DNA from 4 places in the Clostridium lamae genome. Region 3 is predicted to be linked to each of the others. Evidence: predicted binding sites of a transcription regulator. Region 3 holds the regulator's gene; each other region holds the start of a gene.
The links. The regulator Rex, encoded in region 3, represses fermentation and respiration genes when NADH is low (regulators of the CRP and FNR family bind a similar motif). The targets are predictions, from matches to a motif close to ATTGTTAANNNNTTAACAAT.
Positions count from the first base shown of each region.

Region 1: QK892_RS06565 (BtrH N-terminal domain-containing protein) is a predicted target of Rex. The motif match lies at 1,778-1,797, and genes of this name have one in related genera.
Region 2: QK892_RS12185 (acetyl-CoA C-acetyltransferase) is a predicted target of Rex. The motif match lies at 2,419-2,438, and genes of this name have one in related genera.
Region 4: QK892_RS13625 (phosphoglycerate kinase) is a predicted target of Rex. The motif match lies at 1,781-1,800, and genes of this name have one in related genera.

Region 1 covers NZ_JASCQJ010000009.1:17,490-21,257, forward strand. The annotation lists gene QK892_RS06560 (CvfB family protein) at 1-602, shown strand, start outside; gene QK892_RS06565 (BtrH N-terminal domain-containing protein) at 683-1,729, opposite strand; gene QK892_RS06570 (amino acid ABC transporter substrate-binding protein) at 1,903-2,703, shown strand; gene QK892_RS06575 (amino acid ABC transporter permease) at 2,733-3,374, shown strand; gene QK892_RS06580 (amino acid ABC transporter ATP-binding protein) at 3,385-3,768, shown strand, end outside.
Region 2 covers NZ_JASCQJ010000025.1:15,494-19,261, reverse strand. The annotation lists gene QK892_RS12195 (F0F1 ATP synthase subunit A) at 1-364, opposite strand, end outside; gene QK892_RS12190 (ATP synthase subunit I) at 365-727, opposite strand; gene QK892_RS12185 (acetyl-CoA C-acetyltransferase) at 1,206-2,387, opposite strand; gene wecB (non-hydrolyzing UDP-N-acetylglucosamine 2-epimerase) at 2,506-3,657, opposite strand.
Region 3 covers NZ_JASCQJ010000001.1:156,137-159,904, reverse strand. The annotation lists gene QK892_RS00695 (short-chain-enoyl-CoA hydratase) at 63-845, opposite strand; gene QK892_RS00690 (redox-sensing transcriptional repressor Rex) at 1,036-1,677, opposite strand; gene QK892_RS00685 (heavy metal translocating P-type ATPase) at 2,038-3,768, opposite strand, start outside.
Region 4 covers NZ_JASCQJ010000032.1:19,892-23,659, forward strand. The annotation lists gene tpiA (triose-phosphate isomerase) at 1-269, opposite strand, end outside; gene QK892_RS13625 (phosphoglycerate kinase) at 583-1,761, opposite strand; gene gap (type I glyceraldehyde-3-phosphate dehydrogenase) at 1,904-2,902, opposite strand; gene QK892_RS13635 (sugar-binding transcriptional regulator) at 2,956-3,768, opposite strand, start outside.

The sequences.
Region 1 (3,768 bases), on a different contig from region 3:
TTCAAACAGAATTTGGAGCTTTTATAGACTTTGGACTAGACAGAGATATATTTGTACCTTTAAAGGAGCAAAGATATAAGTTACATACAGGAAGTAAATATTTGTTTTATATATATTTAGATAAAACAGGTAGATTAGCAGCAACTACAGATGTTGAAAGTTATATATTAAATGCAGGTGAAGAAGGTAAGGAATTTAAGATTGGTGATGAGGTAGTAGGTCAAGTTTACGGTAAAACTCAAGGGGGCACAGTACATATCGCCATTGATTCCAAGTATAGAGGATTAATTTTACCTAATGAATATTATACTGAAATATATCCAGGAACTGAAATGAAACTTAGAGTTAAAAGAATATATGAAGATGGCGTTATTGGATTAACTCCAAGACAAACTAGATTAAGTGAAAGAGAAAAAATTCAAGAAGATATATTAAAGTATTTAAAGAAAAATGGTGGATTTATGCATTTTAATGATAAATCTAAACCAGAAGATATAAAGGCTACATTTAATACTAGTAAAAACTACTTTAAAATGGCTCTTGGTGGATTAATGAAAGAGGGAAAAATAGTTCAAGAAGAAGAAGGAACTAGATTGAAATAATAAAAGGTAGTATTTTGTTAATAGTATATAATTAATGACAGTAAGGTAAGTTATAAAAGATATAACTTACCTTATTATTATTATGCATTTACAAATTCTTTTAGTTCAGTTAATAGAGTAGTTTCTTCATCATATATTTCTTTTGTCAATACCGAGATTTCTTTTAATAAGTTTCTATTTAATGTTTCTGATAACTTCCATAGTAAATCCCCTACAGAATCCCATTTATTTGATATAGCTATATATTTGTTTCCTATTTCTTTAAATTCCTCAATTTCTACAATATCACATGCTTGTATTAAGAAGTCTCCATACATTTTTCTAAATATGCCTCCACCTGTTCCACCATCAGCGCTTATTTGGAAATAGTTAGTAATGCCTACAGAATTCAATTTTTTATTATCAAATTTATCCCACTTTAAGACTTCCTTAGAAAACTTTTTTATTCCATTCAGTCCTAATAATTGTGCCGGAGGATTTAACATATTTTCACAAGTTTCATTTATTGCTGCAAAAATAATAGATTTTGTTATAGCAGTTTTTTCATTAAAGTTTATATCAAGATATTTGTTTTTAGAAGGAAATGGCTTATGATTGCTACTACGAGCCGTCTCTATTTGTGTATAAGATACTAAGTGAAAATCTTCTGCAATATTTCCTTTAGGAGTTCTGATCGCATAGTCAGAATTGTCTCTATCACTTATATAGAAATTTTGATTTTCATAGTCATATCCAAATATAACTATAGCATGTCCACCAAAATGGTTATCTTTTCCTAAATTTAGATAATCAAGATAAGCCATATCAGCATATACTAGAACTGGTTTGTTCTCATCTAGAAGTTCAATGGTTTTATCAAAAGCAGACTTATATTTTCTACTTGATTTACATTTGATTTCAATATTAAGTCTTTCTCCAAGCTTTTTCTCAAACTCAAAAGGCATTGTTCTTCCAGCTAGCATAGGTGATTTTTCAAGGTTTATATAACAAAATGATAATCCAGAACCAATACCAAAAATCATTTCCTCGGTCATATGATAATTATAATAGTCAAATATTTGTTTTAATGCACTTGTAATGCAATGTTTACCACCTGTAGGTTTGAATTTATCAACTATTTTTTTCATTTTGATGCCTCCTTTTTATACATAGTACCATCTATAATAAGACATCATTATGTCATATTATTAATAAATAAAAAATATTTTCGTACATTGTTGACTTTAATACTTTATCGTGATAAAGTATTAGATAAGGAAAGCGATAAGCGGAAAATAAAAAGGGGGATTTAATTATGAATATGAAGGTTAAGAAAAAAGTTTTATCATTGGCATTGATGGCTATATTGCCAATTACATTAATATCATGTGGAGAGAAAAAAGCTAGCAATTCACTAGAAAAGGAAACTTTGATACTTGGTTTTGATGATACTTTTGTACCAATGGGGTTTAAAGATGAAAATGGAGAATATACAGGTTTTGATATAGATCTTGCAAAAGAAATGAGTAAGAAGCTTGGAAAAGAAATAGAGTTTCAGCCAATAGATTGGAGCATGAAGGAAACAGAACTTAATAACGGAAATATAGATTTTATTTGGAATGGATATAGTGTTACTGAAGAAAGAAAAGAAAAAGTAGAATTTTCAAATTCTTATTTAAATAATAGACAAGTTATAATAACATTAGCTGATTCTAAGATTAATTCTAAAGCGGATTTAGCAGGGGCTGTGGTTGGAGCACAAAATCAATCAAGTGCTGTTGATGCCATAGAGGCTGATGGAGATATAGTATCAACATTTAAAGATGGACAAATAGTAACATTTGATACTAATAATGATGCATTTATGGATTTAGAAGCTGGAAGATTAGATGCAATAGTAGCAGATGAGATACTAGCTAAATATTATATTAATCAAAGAGGTGCTGAAAAATATAAGGTTTTAGATGAAGACTTTGGTGATGAAGAATATGCGGTAGGCATGAGAAAAGAAGATAAAGAATTAGTTGAAGCATTTAATAAAGCCTTTAAGGAATTAATAGATGAAGGAATAGCAGGAGAAATTTCAGAAAAATGGTTTGGAGAAGATATTATAGTTAAATAGAAGTATAGGTGGTGTTTACTTTGGAATTAATAAATGAAATAATAGCTTTTTTACCTCAAGCATTAGAAGGTCTAAAGGTAACAATTAAAATTTTTGCAATAACATTAATATTATCAATACCTTTAGGAGTAATAGTTGCACTTGGAAGGGTATCAAAAATTAAGTTAATTAAATCATTAACAGGGATATATGTATTAGTTTTAAGAGGAACACCTTTATTACTTCAAATATTATTTATATTTTTTGGATTACCATTATTAAATATAAATATTCAAAGATTTCCAGCAGCTATATTAGCCATGGTATTAAATTATGGAGCTTATTTTGGTGAAATATTTAGAGCAGGAATTTTATCAATAGATAAAGGACAATTCGAAGGTGCAGAAGTTTTAGGGCTTAGCAAAAAGGATACATTCTTTAGAATAATAATGCCTCAAGCATTAAAAAGGATATTTCCACCTGTAGCAAATGAAGTTGTTACTTTAGTAAAAGATACAGCTTTAATATATGTTGTTGGCTTAGACGAATTATTAAAAATAGCAAAGATAGCAGCTAATAGATTATCGTCTATTATGCCTTTTGTAGTAGTTGCTGTTGTATATTTAATTTTTAATGGATTAATAACGAAATTATTAGAATTTATAGAAAAGAAATTTAGTTACTATGAATAGGAGGGATACTATGCTAAGAATTCAAGGAATAAATAAAAAGTTTGGAAATTCAGAAGTTTTAAAAGGAATAGATTTAGAAGTTAATTCTGGAGAAGTAGTAGTAATAGTAGGTCCTTCTGGCGGTGGAAAAACTACTTTATTAAGATGTATAAATGGGTTAGAGTTTTGTGATAAGGGTACTATAGAAATAGATAAAAAATATCTATGCAAGGATGGAGTTTATGAAAATAAAAGTAAATTCAATGAGGCAAGAAGAGAAATTGGACTAGTATTTCAAAGTTTTAATCTTTTTCCACATATGAGTGTTTTGGAGAATTTAATAGAAGCACCTAAAAGAGTTTTAAAACAATCAGAAGAAGAGGCAGTAAAAAATGCAAAGGGAATATTAAATTTT
Region 2 (3,768 bases), on a different contig from region 3:
ATTGAACCATATAGAAAGTTATTAAAGCCATTGCTACTGTAACGCTAAAACTTTTTGTAGGTATTGGTAGTCCAAATAAACCCGTTAAATTCATAATTATTAAGAATACTGCTAGACTTCCGATAAAAGGAATAATATCAAGAAATTCCTCCCCCATATTAGCTATTACTACCTTTTTTAAAATAGAATAAATATACTCAACCACTACTTGCTTTCTATTCGGTCTAAGTTTTAAGTTCTTAGCTGACCAAATCGCAATAATAGCAATTAAAAGAATAATTATCCATTGCATCAGTATTTCCGGAACTATATCAACTGTCAACGGTCCAATATTAAAAGACCATATTGGCTTTAATGGTTCCACTTAATCACTTCCTTTCCCATTCTTAACCCAATAAATTACAACAAATAAAAAATGGGTTAAATATCCCGAAATATATGATAAAAGTTGAAATAAATCATTTATAAATGGTACTGCTATTAAAATAATAATCATTATTCTAACAATATAACTTAGTGATAATAATATCCCCTTACCTTTTAATAAAGAATATTCAATAATTAGTCCATTTACAGAAGTATTAATGAAAGATACTATTAATCCTAAAAAAAATATAAGTGCCACTTTTAAATTAAATAATTTAGATAATATGAGTACAAAAATGAACCCAGCTACTAAATCATACTTAAGCATATTATAAATAGCATTTTTCATTTCTTTACTCATTCTATCATCACTCCCAACTAACTCTTGTTATTATAGTACTCTGAAAAAATTAATGAAAATCTCAAATAAGTTTATTTAACAGATTATTTCTTAATTTAATATGATTACAACGATTTACAGCTGATTTGCTTAAGTAAATTCTTTTTTTTTCCTATTTTCTTTAAATATAGCTTATTTTCCAAGTTCCACTTCATTTTTCAGAAAATTTATCTTCTAAAAAATTTATCCTTGTACCCCTTGATAACAATTTCACTTATTTTTTTATAACTTTTAGTTAGTTTTCTTTGGATTTATTGATAGATTAGCTCCATCTTATATTATTAAAATTTCATTTATTTTTAGAAAAATGAATAAACTCTCTTATGTATATTCACTTTTTATTTTCATTTCTTTTATATGTATTTATTATTATCTCAAACCTTATTTATAATTCATAAAAATTAAAAGCCCCCGAATACTCGAGGGCTAATAGTAAGTCCTATCTTCTTTCAACTATAAGAGCTGTACCCATTCCTCCACCTATACATAGAGTTGCTAATCCTTTTTTAGCATCTCTCTTTTGCATTTCATGAAGTAATGTAACTAATATTCTTGCACCTGATGCTCCAACTGGATGTCCTAATGCAATTGCACCACCATTTACATTGACCTTACTCATATCGAAATTCAAATCTTTAGCAACTGCTAAACTTTGTGCTGCAAAAGCTTCATTTGATTCGATTAAATCTAAGTCTTCTACTTTTAAATTAGCTACTTCTAAAGCTTTCTTTGTCGCATGGAATGGACCATATCCCATGATTGCAGGATCTAATCCTTTTTGTCCATAAGATACAATTTTAGCTAAAGGAGTAATTCCCAACTCTTCTGCTTTTTCTGCACTCATAATTACAAAAGCTGCTGCTCCATCATTTATTCCTGATGCATTACCAGCTGTTACAGTACCATCTTTTATAAATGCAGGTCTTAGTTTAGCTAAACTTTCAATAGTTGCTCCAAATCTTGGGTATTCATCTGTATCAAATACCTTTGGTTCACCTTTTCTTTGAGGTATAACAACTGGAACTATTTCTTCTTTAAATTTTCCAGACTTAATTGCTTCTTCAGCCTTTAATTGAGAATTTAAAGCAAATTGGTCTTGTTCTTCTCTTGTTAAATTCCATTCTTTAGCTATGTTTTCCGCAGTAATACCCATATGATAGTTATTAAAAGCATCCATTAATGCGTCATTAAGCATTGAGTCTACCATTTTTCCATCGCCCATTCTTTGGCCCCATCTAGCTGTTTTTAATAAATATGGTGCTTGAGACATATTTTCTGTTCCACCTGCAACGATAATATCCGCATCACCAGCTTTAATCATTTGAGCTGCTAATGAAACAGTTCTAAGACCTGATCCACATACCATATTAATAGTCATTGCAGGAACTTCATTAGGTAATCCTGCTTTAATAGTTGCTTGTCTAGCTATATTTTGTCCAAGTCCAGCTTGTATTACATTACCAATTAAAACTTCTTCAACTAATTCACCTTTTATTCCTGCTCTGTTTATAGCTTCTTTTATAACCAAAGCACCTAGATCGACTGCCGGAACATCCTTTAAAGCCCCACCAAATGTACCAATAGGAGTTCTTACTGCACTCGCAATTACAACTTCTCTCATATTCCCATCTCCTTTTAATTCAATATTTTGAATCGTTAAACAATTAACACAATTCAATTATACCACTTTATTCCTTTATTTCAACCCAATTATCTCAATTTTTGAAATTGCAAGAAAATTATCTGATGAATTCTTCTATTTTATTACTACTTATTCCAAAATAATTTTCTATAATATCAACAATTCTTTTTGATGCAAGCCCATCTCCATAAGGATTTGTAGCTTTACTCATTTTTAAATATTCTTCCGCTTCTCTTATTAATATATTTGCTTCATTAACTATATTATTAACATCTGTTCCTACTAATTTTACAGTTCCATATTCTACTGCTTCTGGTCTTTCTGTTACATCTCTTAATACTAAAACTGGTTTTCCTAAATGAGGTGCTTCTTCTTGTAATCCACCTGAATCAGTCATTACCATAAAGCACTTGTTCATTAAATTATGAGTTTCATTAGTGTCCATAGGAGGAAGTAAATGTATTCTCTCTTTGTTACCCAATTTTTTTGTTACTACATCTTTTACTACTGGATTTAAATGAACTAAATATACTAATTCAACATCATCATTTTCTTCAACTATTTTATTTAAAGCATCACAAATATTTTCTATTCCTTGACCCCAATTTTCTCTTCTATGTGCAGTTATCATAATTACTTTTTTATTTTCAAAATCTATAGTATTTAATAATTCATTTTCAAATTTATAATTATTCTTAACTGTATGAAGCATTGCATCTATCACAGTATTTCCTGTTATGAATACATCACCTTCATTAACGCCTTCCCTTAAAAGGTTTGATTTAGAGCCCTTTGTCGGAGCAAAGTGTAAATCAGCTAAAGAACCTGTAAGTTTTCTATTCATCTCTTCAGGAAAAGGAAAATACTTATCAAATGTTCTAAGACCAGCTTCTACATGACCAACTTTTATTTGTTGATAAAAAGCTGCAAGAGCGCCTGAAAATGTAGTAGTAGTATCACCATGAACTAATATCATATCAGGTTTTTCTTTAATAAAAATCTCTTCTAGTCCTTCTAAAACTTTATTGGTTATTCCAGTTAGAGTTTGTTTACTCTTCATTATATTTAAATCAAAATCTGGAGAAATATCAAATAATTCTAATACTTGATCTAACATTTCTCTATGTTGAGCTGTAACACAAACCTTAGATTCAATACCTTCTCTACTTTCTAACTCTTTTACTAAAGGAGCCATTTTTATTGCTTCTGGCCTTGTTCCAAATATCGTTATTACCTTTTTCTTTTCCATTCTAGGTTCCTCCTAATATATTTACATATTTATAATCTTATATTTATTATCTTATTTATATAATCCCATTATACACATTACATAGTAAATAAACAAATTAAGAGGCGTTTT
Region 3 (3,768 bases):
TTTTCTTAAACTAAGTTTGTATTTAATTATTTTAAATTTTTTAATATGTTTTTTTATTCTGACTATTTATTTGAAAAATTTTTAGCTCTTTTTTCTATAAAAGCTGTCATTCCTTCTTTTTGGTCTTCAGTTGCAAAACATTTTCCAAAATCCTCTGCTTCAATTTCTATTGCCTTATCTATATCTACTTGCATTCCCCTATTTATAGCATCCTTACATAGTTTAACAGCTATAGGCGCATTAGCCATAATTGCATTAGCCATTGCTTTAGCTTCATCCATTAAACTTTCAAGAGGTACAACTTTATTAACTAAACCAATTCTTAAAGCTTCATCAGCCTTCACCATCGCACATGTGTAGATTAGTTCTTTAGCTTTTCCTTCACCAACTAATCTAGGTAATCTTTGAGTACCACCAAACCCTGGTGTTATTCCAAGTCCTGCCTCAGGTTGAGCAAATCTTGCTTTCTCAGAAGCTATTCTAATATCACATGCCATAGCTAATTCACATCCACCCCCAAGAGCAAATCCAGATATAGCTGCAATTACAGGCTTGTCTAATTTTTCTAATCTTCTGAAAACTCTATTGCCCAAAAGTCCAAAGTTTTCTCCTTCTTCTTCTGATAAATCTTTCATTTCTGATATATCAGCACCAGCAACAAATGCCTTTTCACCTGATCCAGTTAAAATTACAGAATAAATATTATTATCCTTCTCTAAATCTTCTAATACTATGTCTAAATCTTTTAATGTTTCAGAGTTTAATGCATTTAAAGCTTTCGGTCTATTTATAGTTACAATAGCTAAATGCCCTTCTTTTTCAAGAATTATATTCTTTAATTCCATGATAAAATCCTCCTTTTACCCATAATTATTATTGACCTCTTATAATATGTATTTCATATATGAAATAATTGTTATAAGATTAACAATCTCCCCAAAAAAATAATTGAAGCGAAGCTTCAATTATTATTATAATATTTACAATTTTCTTTTGCAATAGCAATTTCTAAATTAAACCAATTTGTAAATTTACTTACTTGCTTTCATCTTTATCATTCAATAAATATATTAAAGTTAATAAACTCTCTGATAAATGCACGTTTTCAACCGTTATTTCTTCTGGTACTGATAAGTCAACAGGTGCAAAATTCCATATTCCAGTCACACCATTATCTACTAAAACATCACATACCTTTTGTGCATTTATTCTAGGAACACATATAATACCTATATCTATTATGTTTTCCAATAAATATTTTTTTAACGCATCGATATCTTGAATTTCTATATCCCTAATTCTAAGCCCTATCAATTTAGGATTTGCATCAAATATACCTACGATATTTAAACCATTTTGTGCAAACCTACTATAGTTTGCAATTGCTTGACCTATATTTCCAGCTCCAATTATTATTGCTTTGTATTCTTTATTTAGTCCAAGTATGCCACTAATTTCGTTATAAAGATCCTTAACATTATATCCGTAGCCTTGTTGTCCAAAGTCACCAAAACAATTTAGATCCTGTCTAATTTGAGACGCTGTAAACCCTATTTTTTCTCCTAATTCCTTAGATGATATTCTATCTACGTCATTTCTTAATAATTCTTGTAAGTATCTATGATATTTTGGAAGTCGCTTAATTACGGCCATTGAAATATTTTTTTTCTTCTCCATACTTTCTTCTCCTTCTCTATAGTATTTTTATATTAAAACATCATTTTTCATATATATATAATATTATTTTATCACTTTTATTTAAATTTTAAAACATTTTAAGTTATCTATTTAACAAGGTATTTAAAATGAATTTTAACTCTTAATTATTTATTCATTTTTTAATTCATATAATTAAATTAATCTCTAAAAAATTAGACTTATGTATAACGTAGCAGTGCGTTATACATAAGTCTTAACTTTACAAAACTAAACTTTTTTTGTAAAAGTAATTTTGTATGCTTCCCTTATGCCTGAATGTTCTCAGCCCAAATAATTATATTTAAAATGATGAATTTTGTCAATGAGAATAATATCCATTTATTTTAAACATCTTGTTGAATTAATTACTGCGATTATAGTCACTCCTACATCAGCAAATACAGCTTCCCACATAGTTGCAATACCAAAAGCTCCTAGAATTAAAAATAAAGCCTTTATTCCTAAAGAGAATATTATATTTTGCCATAATATTTTATTAGTTTTTCTAGCTACTTTAATTGCTGAAACTAAAGCTTCTGGATCATCTTTCATTAATACTACATCTGCCGCTTCAATGGCTGCATCTGATCCTATACCACCCATTGCTACTCCTATATCTGCTCTTGCTAATACAGGTGCATCATTTATTCCATCTCCAACAAATATAACTTTGCCTTGAGATTTATTATTGTTAATTATTTCTTCTACTTTCTCAACTTTATCTCCTGGTAACAATTCAGAATATACCTTATCTACTCCAATTAATCTTGCTACTTTTTCTGCAACACTCTTATTATCACCAGTTAACATTACTATTTCTGAGACTCCACTATCCTTTAATCCTTGTATTGCCTCTTTAGAACCTTCCTTAATTTCATCAGAAATCACTATATTGCCTTTATATTCCTTATTTATAGCTATATGAACTATAGTTCCAATTGAATCATTCTTATTATAATTAATATTAAACTTCTCCATTAGTTTATAATTACCTATTAATATTTCCATTCCTTCTAAAGAAGTTTTTACTCCATGACCAGCTATTTCCTCATAATCCACTAACTCTTTTGAATTTATCTCTCTACCATATTCTTTTATTATAGATTGTGCTATTGGATGGTTAGAAAGACTCTCTGAAATAGCAGCTATTCTTAGCAATTCATTTTTTTCTATACTTACAGCATTAACTTCTGTTACTTTAAATACACCTTTCGTTAGTGTTCCAGTTTTATCAAAAACTACTGTATTTATATCTTTTAATGCTTCTAGATAATTACCACCCTTTACTAGTATTCCTTTCCTAGATGCTCCACCTATTCCTGCAAATAATCCAAGAGGGATAGATACTACCAATGCACATGGACAAGATACTACTAAAAATATTAATGCTCTAGATAACCATTCGTTAAAACTTCCATCTCTTAACACAAAAGGTGGAATTACTGCTAAAGCAATAGCAGAGAATACTACTATTGGAGTATAATATCTTGCAAATTTAGTTATTAATTTTTCTGTAGAAGCCTTCTTATTAGAAGCATTTTCAACTAACTCTAATATTCTAGATACTGTCGATTCCTTAAAGTTCTTAGTTACTTTTACCTTCAAAACTCCATTATTATTTATGAATCCTGATAAAATTTCTTCTCCAGCTGATACTTCTCTAGGTACAGATTCTCCAGTTAATGCAGAGGTGTCTACAAAACTTGTACCATCTAAAATAACACCATCTAAAGGAACTCTTTCTCCAGGTTTTATAATAATTACATCATCTATATTTACTGTTTCAGGATTTACTTTTTCTTCTTTTCCATTCATTATCACATTTGCATAATCTGCTCTAATATTCATAAGTGATGTGATTGACTTTCTTGATCTATTAACTGCATAAGATTGGAATAACTCTCCTATTTCATAGAAAAGCATAACTGCTACACCTTCTGGATAATCTCCAATAAAGAAAGCTCCTAAAGTAGCAATAGTCATTAAGAAATTCTCATCAAAAACTTCTCCTCTTAAGATATTTTTAACAGCAGTTAAAACTACCTTTCCACCAATTAATATATAAGCTAT
Region 4 (3,768 bases), on a different contig from region 3:
ACATAGCTAACTCCCATAGCTTCTAACATTCCTGGAGCAACTTCACCAGTGAAAGCTCCTTTTTCTTCAAAGTGCATGTTTTGAGCAGCAACTTTAATATTTGATCCGTGAGCTGCTTTTAATACAGCATCTAAACAAACAAAAGTAGGACATACTACAACATCACATGTAGCATTAGCTACTAATGGTTTTAATTCTTCTACAACTTTTACAGCTTCTGCTGGAGTATAATGCATCTTCCAGTTTCCAGCTATTATTGGTTTTCTCATTTAAAATCACCTCTTATTTTTAATGGGAAGAATGAAAGAGTGAAAGAATGAAAAAATTAAGGTAGTTATTCAGCTAAAGTTGAATAATTATCTTTTTTATTTTCTTAATCCAGCTTTGTCTGGATTATTTCCATAATTCTTTCATTTATATTTAAAAGTTCACCTTTTAAATATAACTTTCATTTTTCATTCTTTAATTTCATAGTACAGCTAAGCTGGACTATCTCCTTAATTCTTTCATTCTAGTTAAAAGTGCAACTTTTAACTAGAATTTTCATTTCTTCATTTTTTCATTAAACAAATAAGATTTATATTATTTGTTGTTAAGTGCTTCTATTCCTGGTAAAGCCTTACCTTCTAAGAATTCTAGAGAAGCTCCACCACCTGTTGAGATGTGAGTCATTTTATCTCCAAATCCTAAGATATTAACAGCTGCAGCTGAGTCTCCTCCACCGATAACTGTTGTAGCATCTGCATCAGCCATAGCCTTAGCAACTGCGATTGTTCCTTTATTGAAGTTTTCGAATTCGAATACTCCCATTGGTCCGTTCCATATAACTGTTTTAGCATCTTTAATTGCATCTGCATATAATGTTTCAGTTTTAGGTCCGATATCTAATCCCATACTTCCTGCTGGTATGTTTTGATCTTCAGTAACTACAGGCTCTACATCTTTGAATTCTGTAGAAACTCTGTGGTCAACTGGTAATAAGAATTTAACTCCCTTTGCAGCTGCCTTTTCAATCATTTCTTTAGCGTATTCAATTCTATCTGCTTCTACTAAAGATGATCCTACTTCATATCCTTGAGCCTTTAAGAATGTATAAGCCATTCCACCACCGATAATTAATGTATCAACTTTTTCTAATAAATTATTGATAACAGCTATCTTATCTGAAACTTTAGCTCCACCTAATATAGCAACGAATGGTCTAACTGGATTATTAACAGCTTCACCTAAGAATTTTAATTCTTTTTGAATTAAGTATCCACATACAGCTGTATCTAAGAATTCAGTAACACCAACTGTTGAACAGTGAGCTCTGTGAGCTGTACCAAATGCATCATTTACAAATATATCAGCTAAAGAAGCTAATTCTTTTGAGAATTCTTCTACATTCTTAGTTTCTTCTTTTCTGCATCTTGTATTTTCTAATAATACAACATCGCCATCTTTCATAGCTTCTACAGCTGCTTTAGCATTTGCACCTACAACTTCTTCATCTCTTGCAAATACTACTTCTTTGTTTAGCATTTCACTTAATCTCTTAGCAACTGGAGCTAATGATTTAGATGCATCTTTTCCTAAGTGTGAACAAAGGATAACTCTTGCACCATTATTTATTAAGTAATTGATAGTTGGTAATGCACCATTTAATCTGTTTTCATCAGTTATAACTCCATCATTTAGTGGAACATTGAAGTCACATCTTACTAAAACCTTTTTACCTTTAACGTCTATATCTTCGATAGTTTTCTTATTAAAGCTCATTGATTTCACCTCTTAATTTATTTTTATATTTATAAAAACAGAAATTATTTGCTTAATTTAAAATTGGCCTGGCCTCATAGATTTTCTATAAAACCAGACCAAATTTTTATTACTTAAATTAAAATATTTACTTAACTTTTAATTATCTAGTTACGAAGTATTTTAAAGTTCTGATTAATTGGTTAGTGTATGACATTTCATTGTCGTACCAAGCAGCAACTTTAACTAATTGATCATCACCAACAGTCATAACTTTTGTTTGAGTTGCATCAAATAATGAACCAAAAGTGATTCCGATTACGTCTGATGAAACTATTTCATCTTCAGTGTAACCAAATGATTCGTTAGCAGCAGCCTTCATAGCAGCGTTGATTTCTTCTACTGTAGCTTTCTTATCTAAAGTTACAACTAATTCAGTTAATGAACCAGTAACAACTGGAACTCTTTGAGCACCACCATCTAATTTTCCTTTTAATTCTGGAATAACTAAACCAATTGCTTTAGCAGCTCCAGTTGAATTAGGAACGATGTTAGCAGCAGCAGCTCTACCTCTTCTTAAATCATTTTTGCCGTGAGGACCATCTAATGTGTTTTGATCATTAGTGTAAGCGTGGATAGTTGTCATAAATCCTTTTTGGATTCCGAACTTATCGTTTAATACTTTAGCCATTGGAGCTAAACAGTTTGTAGTACATGAAGCACCTGAAATTACTGTTTCAGTACCATCTAATATATCATTATTTACATTGAATACAACTGTCTTTAAATCTCCAGTTGCAGGAGCTGAAATAACAACTTTCTTAGCACCAGCTTGTAAGTGTAAGCCTGCTTTTTCTTGAGAAGTAAAGAATCCAGTACATTCTAAAACTACGTCAACATTTAATTCTTTCCATGGTAAGTCAGCAGGATTTCTTTCTGCAGTAACTTTAATTTCTTTTCCGTTAACTACGAAAGCTCCTTCTTTAACTTCGATTTCTCCATTGAATCTTCCTTGTGAAGAATCATATTTGAATAAGTGAGCTAAAGTCTTAGCATCAGTTAAGTCGTTGATTGCTACCACGTTAAATTCTGGGTTTTCAATCATTAATCTTAATGCTAATCTTCCTATTCTACCAAAACCATTAATTGCTACATTTACCATTTGCAATTACCTCCTAAAAAATAGTTATATTTAAAATTTTAAAAATTTTAAGCTTATTTATTGTGTTCTTTAATATATTCCACAATACTTCTGCCAGCTGCTTCATCTGTTACTAAAATCGCATTATGATTATTCATCATAGTAGCAATAATAGCATCAACTTTATTTTCCCCAGCTGCCACAGCAATATGTGTGTTAATTTTTCTTGCTTCATTAATATTTATTCCAATAGAAGTATTTTCTGATACTACATGGGAATCTTTATTAAAATAACATCCAAAAGCTTCACCAACAGCTCCAAGAGCTTTTAATTTATCATACTCTTCTTTTGAAACATCTCTTTTTTCAGCCATAACCAAAGCTTCACCAATACCATATATTAATATATCTGCTTTATGGATATTGTCTATTACTTCTTTTATTTCTCTCTCCTTTAATAAGGTATCTAAAAGATTTAAGCTAAGATTTTCTGGAATATGAAGCAATTTATAAGAACCATTTATTTTTTGCGCTAAAAGCGCTGCTAATGTATTTGCTTGTATTTCAACCTTTCTTCCCATACCACCTCTTGCAGGTACTACTAGTATATTTGAAAGGTTATTTATTTTTGGTACAGCTTCTACAAATTCTTTAATAGTATTTCCGCCTGTTATAGCTATTATGTTATTATTTTTTACTATTGCTTTCAAACAATTTGCTGTAGCCTTACCTATTTCCTTTAGTATAGTCTTATTTTTCTTTACATCTCCAGGAACAATTATTACATCTTTTAATCCAAGGAAAGATTTTATATTTTTTTCAATATCTGATAATCCTTTTATCTCATGAATAAAATCTTTAAGTCTATCTACAACTTCTTTTCCTTC